Regions from separate parts of the Comamonas sp. NyZ500 genome, predicted to be linked through region 2. Evidence: riboswitches for the same ligand, from Rfam matches in the RefSeq annotation. Region 2 holds a riboswitch; each other region holds the start of a gene.

Region 1 (4,760 bases), on a different contig from region 2:
ATGAGCGCCTGGATTGCCAGAACCCATGAACAGGGCCTACGCCCCATCTTCAAGGCCTGGCGCATCTCGCTGCTGGCCGGCAGCATGGGCGCTGCGGCCTCGCTGGCCTGGTTCACCGCCTATGCCATGCAGGGGGCGGCCGCCGTGCGCACCCTGGGCATGGTGGAGGTGGTGTTCAGCTATATCGTCTCGCGCAAGGTGTTCAGCGAGAAGCTGTCGCTGACCGAAAAGCTGGGCATGGCGCTGATGATGCTGGGCCTGGTGCTGATCTGTCTGCAGCTCTGATTTCAAGAGCTTCCTGCGCTTGTTTCGTCTCATTTTCAAAGCTAAAAGCCCTTGAAATGAACTATGAAAAAGCGCAAGAAGCTTCTGAATCAATAGCGTGCTGCCGCGGCTGTCGCTGTCTCAGCTGCAGCCAGGGCATCGACAGCGCGGCTGTGCTGCGCCTCAGGCGGCTTGCTGTTGCGCTTGCGCCAGGCGTTGGCGCTGCTCGGGCTTGACCGCATAGAGCCGGTAGCCGATCGTCAGCAGCGCAAACCACAGGGGCGCGATATAGAGCGCCACGCGGGTGCTGGCATCCAGCGACAGGCAGACCAGCACCACGGCCAGAAAGGCCAGCACAAACCAGTTGGTGAACGGCGCGCCGGGCATGCGGTAGGCCACGGCTGCGGCATGACCCAGGCTGACGGCGCGGCGATAGCGCAGATGGGAGAAGACGATGATGCCCCAGGTCCAGACGGCGCCTATGGTGGCAATGCTGGTCACGTAGATGAAGGCTTCCTCGGGCACCAGATAGTTCAGCACCACGCCGACCAGCATGAAGGCTGCAGAGATCAAAATGCCGGCGGCCGGCACATGGCGTGAATTGACCTTGCCCAGCCTGGCGGGCGCCTGTTTGAATTGCGCCAGCGTATAGAGCATGCGGCCCGTGCTGAAGATGCCGCTGTTGCACGAAGAGGCTGCGGCGGTGATGACCACGAAGTTGATGATGCCGGCAGCGGCGGGAATGCCCAGCTTGTCGAAGACATGGACGAAGGGGCTCATGTCGGGGCTGAGTTCGTTCCAGGGCACCAGCGACATGATGACGATCAGGGCGCCGATATAGAAGATCAGAATGCGGTAGACGATGCTGTTGGTGGCGCGAGGCAGCACTTTCTCGGGCGACTCGGCCTCGCCGGCCGTCACGCCGATCAGCTCCACGCCGGTATAGGCAAAGCAGGCGATCTGCAAGGTGAAGACCACGCCCACCATGCCCACGGGCGCAAAGCCGCCGTGCGACCAGAGATTGGCGAAGCTTGCCGTCTGGCCCAGCGGTCCCCAGCCCGTGGTGATGATGGCCACACCCAGCACCAGCGTGGCAACAATGGTCACGACCTTGATCAGCGCGAACCAGAATTCCAGCTCGCCGAAGACCTTGACCGCAATCAGATTCACGCCCAGCAGCACGGCCAGGGTGGCGAGCGCCGGAACCCATTGCGGAATGGCCGGAAACCAGTAGTGGGTGTAGATGCCTATGGCCGTGAGCTCGGCCATGCCCGTCACCACCCAGGTGAACCAGTAGGTCCAGCCGGTGACGAATCCGGCCCAGGGGCTGACATAGGTTTCGGCATAGGTAGCAAAAGAGCCGGCCACCGGGCGGTGCACCAGCAACTCGCCCAGTGCCCGCATGATGAAGAAGATGGCCAGCCCCGCGATGGCGTAGCTGACCAGCAGCAGCGGCCCGGCCTTGTGGATTGCCTTGGCCGAGCCCAGGAACAGGCCCACGCCAATGGCACCGCCCAGGGCGATCAGCTGGATGTGCCGGTCCTTGAGGCCGCGCTCCAGCTCCCCTGTCTGCTGCAGCGACTCCCCGGCTGCGCTTGGATGATTTCGACTCATGTTGTATGTCTCCGTTTTGCCATTCACACGGCAACAGCTGCCCCTCACGGGGCGCTGCGGCTGCCGTGTCTGGCTTGTTGATGAGGTTTTCAGGTCGTGGTCAGGCGCTGGCGGTGCTTAGCGTGGCCGGTCGGGGCTGTCTGCTGGCGCTGCCCATGGACTGCAGCACGAGGTCGCCGACCATGTCGGCGGTGACGGCCGACAAGGTCCAGCCCAGATGGCCGTGGCCGGTGTTGTAGAACACGCAGGGCTTGTTGCCAGGGCCCACGCGCGGCAGCATGTCCGGCATCATGGGGCGCAGGCCCGCCCAGGGAACGACGCTGCGCGTGCTGACACCGGGGAAGCACTGCTGAACCCATTCGATGAGCGGGCGGATGCGGTCGGCGCGGATGTCCTTGTTGAAGCCGTTGAACTCCGCCGTACCGGCAACTCGGAAGCGATCGTCGCCGAGGCGGCTGGTGACCAGCTTGGTCTCGTCGTCCAGCAGACTCACCACGGGGGCTGCGGCGCGGCTGGCTTCGTCCGGCAGATTGACCGTGATGGAATAGCCCTTGACCGGGTAGATGTTGACGCTGTCGCCGAGCTGGGCGGCCAGGGCGCGGCTGGCCGTGCCTGCGCAGACCACCATGGCGTCGAAAGTCGAGGTCTCGGTTTCCAGGCCCTGGCGCACGGTCACGCTGGCCTGCTTGCCATTGCTGTTCACCGACACGATTTCCTGGCCGTAGCGGCATTGCACGCCCAGTCGCTCGCAGGCGGCGGCAAGGCCGCTGGTGAACTTGTGGATGTCGCCCGTGGAGTCGCTCTCGGTGAAGTAGCCGCCATAGAAGGTTCCGGACAGGGTCGGCTCTATGGAGCGCATCTCCTGCGGTGTCACGGCGCGGCGCTCCAGACCGCCTTTGGCCAGCAACCGGGAAACCTTGCCCGCATGCTCAAAGCCTGCTCGGTCGCGGTAGATATGCAAGATGCCTTTTTGCTTCAGATCGAAGTCAATGCCTTCGCTGGCCGCCCAGTCAAACAGGTGCTCGCGTGCCGCAATCGCCAGCCAGGCGGTCTCCACGGTGTTTTTCTCGTAATGGGGGATGGCAGCGAGAAACTGGCAGAACCAGGAAATCTTGTGCCAGCTGGGCCTGGGGTTGAGCAGCAGCGGAGCATCGCTCTTGAGCATCCACTTGAGGCCCTTGACGATGGTGGACCAATGGGTCCAGACCTCGGCGTTCGAGGCCGAGAGCTGGCCGCCATTGGCGAACGAGGTTTCCATGGCGGCATAGCGCTGCTTCTCGAACAGGGTGACGGAAAATCCGCGGCGTGCGAGGGCGTAGGCGGTGGTCACGCCCGTGATGCCACCGCCGATGACGGCGATTGTCTTCATGATTCAGATTCCAGAAACGTCAAGGGTGGAGCCCGTGCGCAACATGCGCAGCGAACGCCCCCTCTGTTCTGGACCTGAGAGATTCACGAGGCAGGGCCTTGCGGCGCTGCTCGCTTGCTCCTTCGGTATGCCCGGCGGACGATGACGTCCGGACATTCTTCAGAGTGTGTGAAAGCGATGCCGATCCTTTGGCCTGAGAGTTTCCGGGGCGGTTGCTCCTTCGGCGCTGCATGCGCCAAGTTTGCGCTGCAGTCTCTCTCGGCATCACCGGGCTGAGAGCCTGTGGGCAAATGTAGGAAGAACGGCGGCGCCTGGATATACGGGTTTTCTAGACTTCTGCGCCAGGGCCCAGCCATGGCTGCTCATGTCGGGTCCATGCTATTTGATAGCGCCTGCCGCTTATCCCTCAAGGGAATATTGATTATTTATCTATGAAAATGAATTTATTAAAGCGCAGTGCGCTTCTAAATTCATAGCGATAGACGCTGTCAAGTGCCGCCGAGCAGCCCCAGAGTCAGCCCCTGCATTGGCATGGCGGGTCATGGTCGGCGGTGGATTTGGGCAAAATATCGTCTTTGCCTGTCAATGGGCCCGGCGATATCACCGCTTTGCCATTGAAGCACCCGACTGGGGTGGCTGCCGATTCAGGATGCAACTGGCCTATCCGCCATGGCGTTCTGCTGTCATGGCTTCGTTCCTTTGTCCTTGTTGCCCGCGACCGTCATGGTCGCCTTTTTGCGTTGCCTGTCGCAGCGCCTGCGGGATGGTTGGGTGTTTTGTCCGGATGGGCGCAAACCATTACAACAAGACATTTATGTCCCAACCCAACTCAAGCCAGCAGCTCGCGCCGACTGGTGATGGTGACGATAACCAGCCCCGCTTGCACCGGGTGCTCAAGCAGCGCCACCTGAGCATGATTGCCATTGGCGGCGCCATCGGAACGGGCCTGTTCGTGGCCTCCGGCTCGGCCATCGTCCAAATCGGCCCTGGTGGTGCCGTGCTCACCTATCTGCTCATCGGCATCATGGTGTACTACATCATGACCAGCCTGGGCGAGCTGGCTGCCTTCATGCCTGTGGCCGGCTCTTTCTCTACCTATGCCTCGCGCTATGTGGATCGAGGCTTCGGCTTTGCGCTGGGCTGGAACTTCTGGTTCAGCTGGGCCGTGGTGGTGGCGGTGGACCTGGTGGCCTCGCAACTGGTCATGGCCTACTGGTTTCCCGATGTGCCCGGCATCGTCTGGAGCGGCCTGTTCCTGCTGCTGATGGTGGGGCTGAACGCGTTTTCCGCGCGCGGCTTTGCCGAGGCCGAGTACTGGTTCGCGCTGATCAAGGTGCTGGCCGTGGTGGCCTTTCTGATCACCGGCGTGCTGATTCTGTTCGGCATCATCAGCAACGGCCATGTACCCGGCTTCGAGAACTGGACCACGGGCGATGCGCCATTCGTCGGCAATTTCGCGACCTTTGTGGGCGTGGCCATGATCGTGGCCTATTCCTTCCAGGGCACGGAGCTG
Region 2 (4,760 bases):
GCCCCGGCGGCAATGGCGGGCAATGTTCTTCATGGCATCTTCATCCCACATCTCGGGGTTGAGCTGGGGAGAGAAGCCATCCAGATATACGCTGTCCGCCGTCATCTGCTGTTTGCGCAGCATGGTCCTGGCATCGCCTATATAGAGCGTCAGCAGCACCTGGCCGTCATCAAAGGAAAGGCGATGCACGCCGGGCAGCAGTCCCCACCATTGCTCGGCCAGTTGTTCGCCAAGCGCGCGCAGTACCTCATCGGCCGGCAAAAACGCGAGCAGATCCTCGCGCGAGACAGGGTAGGCCTCCACCGAGACAAAATGCAGAATGCGCGGGCGTCTGGGATCGGCCTTCCATGCCGCCCAGGTGACCAGGAAATTCAGGCCGAAGCCAAAGCCGGTTTCCAGAATGCGCCACTGCGCTGCATCGGCCCAGGCAACTGGCAGATCGCAGCCACCGAGAAAAACCTGGCGGGCCTGGTCGAGGCCGCCGAACTCGCTGTGATAGCGATCGCCGAATCTGGAACTATAGGGGGTGCCATCCGGCATCCATGTGATCGGTTCAGACATGGAAAGTGAAACTACATGGGTAATGCATGGCGCAGTCTAGTTCAGAGCAGCCAAGCAAGGGCCGCCCCGCAGCGATGGCTGCGTCCCCCTCCTGCTTAGCAAGAGAGGGGGAGGCGCGCAGCGCCACAGGGGAGTCTCGATCACTCCCAGCGCTGCTGGTACGAAAAAACCGGCAGACGCCATTTGAAACGAATGGCGGCCAGACGGAAGGCCAGGCCGCCGGCAAAACACACGATGGTGCTGATATTGGGGCTGACATCCAGATAGCGCAGGCCCAGGAACATCAGGCATACCGACAGCGACACGCTGGCATACAGCTCGCGGCGGAACACCACGGGGACCTGGTTGCAGAGCACATCGCGCAAGATGCCGCCGCTGATGCCGGTAATCATGCCGGCCATGATGATGACGATGGTGGGGTAGCCCAACTCCAGCGCGGTATTGCAGCCGATCAGCGAAAAGGCGATCAGGCCCATGGCGTCCAGCAGCAGAAACACCTGCTTGAGCCTGTGCATATGGCGTGCAATCACGGTGGTCAGCAGACCGAAGCTGATGACCAGATACACATATTCAGGGTGCTGGGTCCAGCCGATGGGGTAGTGGCCCAGCACCATGTCGCGGATGGTGCCGCCTCCCAGGGCTGTGACAAAGGCGATGACGACGACGCCGAAGATATCCATATTGCGCCTGCCTGCGGCGAGTGCGCCGGACATGGCTTCGGCGGTAATGGCCACCAGATAGATGACCAGCATGACGGTGAAGTTGGAGGCCTGGAACGAGTCCAGCAAAGAGACGGAAGGAAGCATGAAGGCACTTGAAAATAGACCAGCCACTCACATCGGCGGGAGTGTCCGGCTTGCCTCTCCCGCTGTCCTTTTACCTGAGAGTTGCGCATGAGCACCTTCGCGGTGGACATGCTTGCCCCTTCGGTGAGCCCTGCAGACTTGTGGTTGCGGGCTGCTCTCCAGTTGGCGATATCCGGGTCCTGTCAGACCCACCTGCGGTACTTATTGCCTGAGCGATTATGGGAGTTTGCGCCTTCGGCGGGAACCCTTGAAAGGCTCCGCTCTCCCGCGGGATGGGCGCGATTTTAGCCAGTTTCAGCGACTCTATTCGGGTTAATACCTGTATTGGTGTGGTTCTGCGGCTGCCGGCTGGGGGAGCGGAAGGCCGGTCTGAACCCGCCATGGCTCGCACAAGCCCGCGTCTTCGTCTGTGAAGCCGCCCGCCGTGAAAAACTCATACGCACGACATCAAAGGCCAAAAAGCGCAAAGCTCGTCAGAACGAAGACCATTGCGCTTCGTTTGGCCAGCACTGTGCTGACCGGCGCATCCCCACGGCCATTTTTAAGAATCTTCTTATGCCGTTCGATCGAGTCCGTTCCTATCCTTATCCACTTCAGATCAAACGGTCACGGCGAACCCCGGCGTTCGTGCAGGGCCGCAGCGTGTCTCCACACGCTTGCAAAAGGAGATGGGATGGGAGATTGGCTTCGACAGGCGCGTTGGGCCTTGTTCGGCCTGCTGGCGCTGATGGTGCCGGCGTCCGCACAAACGAAAAACAGTGCCGAACAGGAGAACGCCGCGCAGGAGCTGCTGCGCCAGCAAGAGCGTGAGCGGATACTGCGCGAGAAGCAGGAGACAGCGACCGATGTGCGGTTGCAGCCGGCGCAGGCTCCGCCGCCGGACCGGCTTCCACCGGAAGAAACGCCATGCTTCCCGATTGAACGCATCTGGCTTGATGGCGAAGACGCCTACAGATTCTTCTGGTCCCTGAAAGCGGAGCGGCCGACCCCGGCAATGACCCCGCCACGGGGCGCTGCCTCGGCACCGGCGGCATCAACATGGTCATGGCGCGCGTGCAGAACGCAGTCGTCGTTCGCGGCTTCGTCACCACGCGCATCCTCGCCGCGCCGCAGGACCTCACCTTAGCCGGCAATTTGTGCAACAACGCCCCCCAGTGGTAATCTGGGCTGGAACGTGCATTGGCTCATTCGAGGCGTCCTGAGAGTGCAGGTTTTCGTTCCGCCCCTTCCGATTCAGCGATCCGAATTCGGAGAAGGCATCGCATGAATCGTTCCGCGACCGTGCTGAACCCAAATGGTGTGTATGCCGAGCGGTACTTGCCTGCAGATGCCAGAGCAAAAAAGCGCGGCAGAAAAGCGTAGATTGAATTTCGGAGTCCACTCGGTCTGTCCGAGCGGAATGAATGTCCGGCAGCGGAGAAAATGAAAAATACGTCCAACGTTGTCAGGGTTTGCAGAGTATTCGATTTTGACGAAAGTCCTGCTGAAATCTACGCAAAGCTATGCCAGAGTTTGTCTTTGCTTCCTGCACCTTGGGGGCTGGCGAATGTGGATGTCATCACATTTGAAGACCGGCCCGATTGGCCTATCCATGAAGTGAGCTATCGACTTCACGAGGAGGTCAGTGGCCTTGAAATTGGACTTTTAAGCCGGAGGTATCGGCGAAATTCAGAGGCGCTTCCATGCCTTGAAGACTACATGACTGTCGAATTCAATTCCGCGAAAAATGGAGCCGACCTGAAGTATGTTTTCGATCAGGTGATCCCCCTCTACATACGCAGCTTTGGTGCGTTCTTCGCTGCGGTGGAGGACATGGATGTGCTGGCTGAAGAGGAAGACGAATTCTGGAGATCAAGTGATGAAGAGCGTATGCAAGTCCGGGCTCAATCCGGTCCACGTAGACAAGAGTGCCTTCACATCAGGCAAGTGAACTACTGGGCCAGAGAACAGTGCAGCAACTACTTCGGACTTACGCCAGAGCAGGTGGTGGGCATACTCAGCGACCACGTCGCCCGTGCGGATGTACTTGAGGAGGGCGCCTATATTGTTGTCTCGTACGACCCACTGACCTCGGAGCAGGCGCAAGCAATTACCTCTGCATTGATGCCTTTGCTGAAGACACGGTGAAGTACTTGAACGGGGTAGTGTCTTCGCTGCGTGCAGTGAGCCTGGGCGATTTTTTAGCCAGCCGACCTTGTCGGTAGCCCAAAGTACAACCTAACCGTCAATCCACGACACAGCAGCTCTAGAGAGCATTCCGTCATGGCTTACGACTTGCACTTGGTTAGAACTAGCAATTGGTTGGATGCCACCGATGCCCCAGTCACCAAGGAAGATGTTGATGCATTGCTCTTATCTGACGCCGAACTTGCCTGGTCAATGGACTACATCGACATGAAGCTTGAGGGTGAAGCAAAGTGATTCCATCTTATCGAATGGAAGGGCGAGCCCTTTTTTGGGTGGTACAAGGACCAAATCAGGTTCAACAGCTCAGATCAAGATGCGCTCATTAAGCTGATTGGTATGGCCGACGCGCTTAATGGCGCACCATGCATAAAAGCGCTCGGGAGATAGGGATTTAGCAAGTACCAGGTGGCCCCACTGATCCACCGCTTGCACTTGGTAGAACCGCCTGGAAAGATCGACGCCCACTCGCACGATGGGCCCATCGGTCAGCTCAGTCATGGCATTCTCCAGTTGAATCCGATGGGACTTTCGAGCATCCATGCTGATCATTGGGCATCAGCGCAGAACTAGGAAAGTCCTTTCGTATTCGTTCTGAGACGGTCGCGTCCCGGCCAAAAGCGGAAGTCGGCTTGATTCATGCAAGCCTCTGACGAATGCTGGCCTACGGAGTTATTCGTGGTCAGTGGCCTGAATGGCAACGGCAATCGAGTGATGGACTGCTCTTAGACAGGTAGACATACCCTGTCTATCCTCTGGCACTTTCCTATCCAGCACAGACGGATATCAAAATGATAAAACTGTGCTGCAGTTCATACCTCCCCTTCCGGCCGGATGCCAGGCAACACCAGTTTGCCTTCCCGCATGGCCTGCAGCAGCAGATGGGGGGTGGTGCAAATATGGGCTTCCAGGGCCAGGGCCGCGCGGGCCTCGTGGCCAGCCATGGCGAGCTCGAAGATCTCCTGGTGCTCGGCATGCACATCGCGGGTGAGCGCGGGCTGCTCCATGGCGTAGCAGCGGTAGCGCTCGCTATGGCGCGCCAGCAGGCGTAGCACCTTCAATGTCCAAGGGGATGCATAGCCGGAGAGCAGGGTCTCGTGAAAGCGCAGGTTCAAGGCCTCCCACTGGCGGCGGTTGTCGCTGGACAGCGGTTGCTCGGCTGCCGAGAGCTCGTCATAGCTGGCCTGCAACTGGGACCGCCAGGCCGCG
Region 3 (4,760 bases), on a different contig from region 2:
GCAGGCAGCACGGCATAGAGATCGCCACACCCATGATGGGCGAGCGCCTGGACCTGGATACCCCCCATGCCGGATCGCCCTGGTGGCGCGCCTGCGCCGAGGCCGACAGCAAGGGACTGGATCTGCGCCCCGCGCAACCCTGAAGGTGCAACCCGCATGGCCGACAATGTCCTCATGGACATTTCGCGCACCTCACACCTTGCCGCCGCCTGCGCCGCGTCTCTGACCGCCTTGCTGCTCGGAGCCTGCTCCCACCTCTTCGATGGCAGCCAGCCCAAGCAACCGCCGACTGCCGGCATCTCGAGCACAGTTTCCGGGCAGCCGGAGCCGACGCCGGCTCCGCCACTGGACACGCAGCACAGGCGGCCACAGAGCATGGAATGGCCTGCCTGGATCAAGGCAGACTGCACACCCCCCGCCCAGCTCGATCGGCAACCGCAGCCACGCCGCCATACCACGCCTTTCATCAGCGCCCACTGGTTTCCGAACGGGCTGGAGACCACGGTGGTCTTCCGCCTGGAAGTCACGGTCCAGGGCGAACTCGGCCGTGTGGCCTACCAGCCCGCCGATACCGATCCCCGCATCGTGAAGTCCATCATGCGCTCGCTCGAACGCTGGAAGTTCAAGCCCGGCATGCGCCAGGGCCAGCCCGTGACGTCCTGCTTCGAGCAGCCCTACCAACTGGTGTTTCCGCGCCAGGAGATCGATGTTCCTCGAACGCCCGCCATGAACACAGAACCGCAGTGAGACCGCAAGCTCAATTCCAGCGATCTGTGCTCGAAAACCCCAGAATCCATCCGATTCGGTGGTGCAAGCCCCTTGCCCACCGCTAGAATCGCCAAGGTCAGGAGAGAGTGCCTGCAGCTTGAAGCTGCCTCGCACCGCCGAAGGCGCAGACCCCCAACCCGGTGTCAAAACGCTCAGGCAAAAGGACTGACAAGCGCTGCAAGGTGTGCAAACCTGCAGCGTCCCTTGCTGGAGAGAGATGCAGGCCGTCATTTCGTATGTGCGCCGGCATCCACCGAAGGAGCAAACTGCCCGATGCAATGCGTGCAGTGAATCTCTCAGGTAAAGCGGACAGCAGGGCAAGCCCGCCACGCATGGCCCAGCCATGCATGGCCACTCATTTTGGTTTGACCACCGGAGCGCTTGCCTGTGACTGCTGCTGACACCTCTTCCGATCTGCGTTCCACACCGCTGTTTGCACTGCACCAGAAACTGGGTGCCCGCATGGTGCCGTTTGCCGGCTACGCCATGCCCGTGCAATACCCTCAAGGCCTGATGGCCGAGCATCTGCACACGCGCAAGGCTGCCGGCCTGTTCGATGTCTCGCACATGGGCCAGTTGCTGTTGCGCGGCCCCGATGCCGCCGCCGCGCTCGAATCGCTGATGCCCGTCGATGTCATGGACCTGGGCCTGCACAAGCAGCGCTACGGCCTGCTGCTCGATGAACAAGGCGGAATTCTCGACGACCTGATGTTCGTCAACCGCGGCGAAGATCTGTTCCTCATCGTCAACGGCGCCTGCAAAGAGGCCGATATCGCTCATATCCAGAGCCGCATCGCCAGCCGCTGCGAGGTCGTCCCATTGCCCGATCGCGCCCTGCTGGCCCTGCAAGGTCCGCAAGCTGCCACAGCCCTCTCGCGCCTGATTCCCGGTGTGACACAACTGGTCTTCATGACCGGCAACCACTTCGACTGGCAAGGCCATGCGCTCTACATCACGCGCAGCGGCTATACGGGCGAGGACGGCTTTGAAATCTCCCTGCCCGGCGAAGCTGCCGAAGCCTTTGCCGAAGCGCTGCTGGCACAGCCCGAGGTGGCCCCCATCGGTCTGGGCGCGCGCAACTCGCTGCGCCTAGAAGCCGGACTTTGCCTGTACGGCAACGACATCGACACCAGCACCACGCCGGTCGAAGCCGCGCTGAACTGGGCCATGCAGAAGGTTCGCCGCACCGGCGGCGAGCGCGAGGGCGGTTTTCCCGGTGCGGCCATCGTGCTGGAGCAATTGCAGAACCCTCAGTCGCTGCGCCGCAAGCGCGTGGGCCTGATCGCGCTGGAACGCATTCCCGTGCGCGAGCCCGCCGTGCTGGAAAACATGGATGGACAGCATATCGGCCACATCACCAGCGGCCTGCTCAGCCCCACGCTCAACCAGCCTGTGGCGCTGGCCTATGTCGAGCCCGACTATGCCGCCATCGATACGGAAATCTTCGCCATGGTGCGCGGCAAGCCCGTGCCCATGAAAGTGGTCGCCACGCCCTTCGTTCCCACCCGCTACTACCGCGGCTAGGTCTGCCGCCGCGCATGAGACGGGCCAGTTTGCCAAACAGCGGCCAGAACACCGCTAAAGTGCGAGCTGGACCTTTCTCAAACAACACCCGATTCCCCTGAATCCCCCATCTGGAGCCTTCCATGAGCATCAAGTATTCCAAAGAACACGAATGGATCAACGCCGCTGACACCAATGCCGCCATCGTCGGCATCACCGTACACGCACAGGATGCACTGGGCGATGTGGTGTTTGTGGACCTGCCTGCCGTGGGCTCCACCTTCAAGGCCGGCGATGTGGCTGGCGTGGTCGAGTCCGTCAAGGCCGCTGCCGATGTCTACATGCCCGTGACCGGCGAGATCGTCGAAGTCAACGAAGCCCTGCGCGACGACCCGTCGCTCGCCAACAGCGCCCCCCTGGCCGCTGGCTGGTTCTTCAAGGTCAAGATGAGCAATGTGGGCGAGCTCGAAGGCCTGATGGAAGAGACTGCCTACAACGACTTCGCCAAGGACAACTAAGCGTATCAACGGCCCTCGCATTGCGAAGGCCGTTTTTGCATGCAGCCATGAGCACCATTCTGTATTTCGACGATCCGGACGTCGGTCTCGCCCGCGAGACCAGCCACCCGACCTTTGCGCGCATCGCAGCCCAGGACTTCTATTACGACGGCGGTGACGACTTCAGCCCCTTCGGCAGCGATGATGGCAGCGACACACTGGCCGCTCTTCAAGAGTGGTACCAGGAGCAAACAGGCGGCAACGCCAAGGCCCTGCGCTTTTTGCAGCAGCAACTGAGCGACTGGGATCTGCCCGTGCCCGAGGGCATGCTGACTCATGACGATGCGGCCAAGGCCCAGTGGCTGGCCAGCGATGACATGAACCAGATCTATCTGCGCTCGGTCTGTCGCGCCCACGTGGCCACCGCCTTTGGTCAGCTCAAGATCACAGGCAGCATCGATGCCGATCTGCAACAGCAAGCCCTGCTTGCCCTGGCCTGCCAGCAATGGCTGAACACCGTGGCACGCAGCAAATATCCCGATTGGGAATATGCCGACCAGGAAAGCGAACGCCTGGCTCTGATGAACACCGCGCTGGAACAAGCCAGCGCTGCTTGAAGCACCGGCCGCATGCCTTCAGGCATACGGCATTCACGCATGCCTGGCATGCAAACCGTCAGTCACAGTATTTGAGAATAGGTCCCTCCCATGCTGATGTCGCCTCCCGCCCCCGTCGCTTCCCTGCAAGCGCTGGAAAACAGTCACGAATTCATCCCCCGTCATATAGGCCCGGATGCCGATGAGCAGCAACAAATGCTGGCCGCCATCGGCAAGCCCTCGCTGGACGCCTTGATTCGCGATGTGATGCCCGACTCCATCGCACGCGCCAGGCCCATGGATCTTCCGGCGCCGATTACCGAAGCCGCGGCGCTGGCCGAACTCAAGGCCATCGCCAGCAAGAATCAGGTGCTGAAGAGCTTTATCGGCCAGGGCTACTACGGCACGCACACGCCGGGCGTCATCCTGCGCAACATCTTCGAGAATCCAGCCTGGTATACGGCCTATACCCCCTACCAGGCAGAAATCTCACAAGGCCGCATGGAGGCGCTGGTCAACTTCCAGACCATGGTGACCGACCTGACCGGTATGCCTATCGCCAATGCCTCGATGCTGGACGAAGCCACGGCCGCCGCCGAGGCCATGACGCTGGCCAGGCGCTCTGTCAAATCCAGAAGCCATCGCATCGTGCTCGCCGGCGATCTGCACCCACAGACGATTGAAGTCATCGAGACCCGTGCCCGGCCGATCGGCATCGAAGTGGTGATCGCCAACAGCCAGCAAGAGTGGGAGGCCGCGCTGGCAGGAGATCTGTTTGCTGCCGTCATCCAGTACCCCGCGTCCAGCGGCTGGATCGTGGACTGGAAGGCCGATGTGCAAGCCATTCACGCCAAGCAGGCCGCCGCCATCGTGGCCACCGACCTGCTGGCTCTGACCCTGCTGACACCGCCCGGCGAATGGGATGCCGATATTGTCGTGGGCAACAGCCAGCGCTTCGGCATGCCCATGGGCGCAGGCGGCCCGCACGCAGCCTTCATGGCCTGCCGCGACGAATACAAGCGCAGCCTGCCCGGCCGTCTGGTGGGTGTCAGCGTCGATGCGCATGGCAAGCCCGCCTACCGCCTCGCGCTGCAGACGCGCGAACAACATATCCGCCGCGAGAAAGCGACATCCAATATCTGTACGGCCCAGGTCCTGCCGGCAGTGATTGCCAGCATGTATGCCGTCTACCACGGCCCCCAGGGGTTGAGGCGCATTGCCCAGCGTGTGGCACGCTTCACAGCGATTCTGAGCCGTGGCCTGGCCCAGTTGGGCTTCAGCGCCCATCACCACGACACAGCCTTCGACACCGTGAGCCTGCACACCCGGGAGGCCACCGACGCCCTGGCGGCTCGCGCCGTCTCCCGAGGCGTCAACCTGCGCAAAGCCTGGGATG

The links. A riboswitch is a leader RNA that binds a small molecule or an ion and turns the genes downstream of it on or off. The one in region 2 is predicted to bind glycine.
Region 1: another riboswitch for glycine. It lies ahead of JAO85_RS04240 (D-amino acid dehydrogenase); the one in region 2 lies ahead of JAO85_RS22510 (trimeric intracellular cation channel family protein).
Region 3: another riboswitch for glycine. It lies ahead of gcvT (glycine cleavage system aminomethyltransferase GcvT); the one in region 2 lies ahead of JAO85_RS22510 (trimeric intracellular cation channel family protein).

The regions. Positions count from the first base shown of each region.
Region 1 is NZ_JAEIJE010000002.1:143,606-148,365, forward strand. It holds gene JAO85_RS04230 (DMT family transporter) at 1-285, shown strand, start outside; gene JAO85_RS04235 (amino acid permease) at 448-1,878, opposite strand; gene JAO85_RS04240 (D-amino acid dehydrogenase) at 1,979-3,247, opposite strand; glycine riboswitch at 3,419-3,518, opposite strand; gene JAO85_RS04245 (amino acid permease) at 4,062-4,760, shown strand, end outside.
Region 2 is NZ_JAEIJE010000023.1:13,221-17,980, forward strand. It holds gene mnmC (FAD-dependent 5-carboxymethylaminomethyl-2-thiouridine(34) oxidoreductase MnmC) at 1-540, opposite strand, end outside; gene JAO85_RS22510 (trimeric intracellular cation channel family protein) at 702-1,367, opposite strand; glycine riboswitch at 1,420-1,539, opposite strand; glycine riboswitch at 1,553-1,645, opposite strand; gene JAO85_RS25830 (hypothetical protein) at 2,406-2,528, shown strand; gene JAO85_RS22520 (hypothetical protein) at 2,790-3,494, shown strand; gene JAO85_RS22525 (hypothetical protein) at 3,630-3,788, shown strand; gene JAO85_RS22530 (hypothetical protein) at 3,858-4,052, opposite strand; gene JAO85_RS22535 (GntR family transcriptional regulator) at 4,364-4,760, opposite strand, start outside.
Region 3 is NZ_JAEIJE010000001.1:579,459-584,218, reverse strand. It holds gene JAO85_RS02590 (MBL fold metallo-hydrolase) at 1-143, shown strand, start outside; gene JAO85_RS02585 (energy transducer TonB) at 157-747, shown strand; glycine riboswitch at 836-946, shown strand; glycine riboswitch at 966-1,091, shown strand; gene gcvT (glycine cleavage system aminomethyltransferase GcvT) at 1,156-2,292, shown strand; gene gcvH (glycine cleavage system protein GcvH) at 2,415-2,789, shown strand; gene JAO85_RS02570 (MolR family transcriptional regulator) at 2,837-3,385, shown strand; gene gcvP (aminomethyl-transferring glycine dehydrogenase) at 3,476-4,760, shown strand, end outside.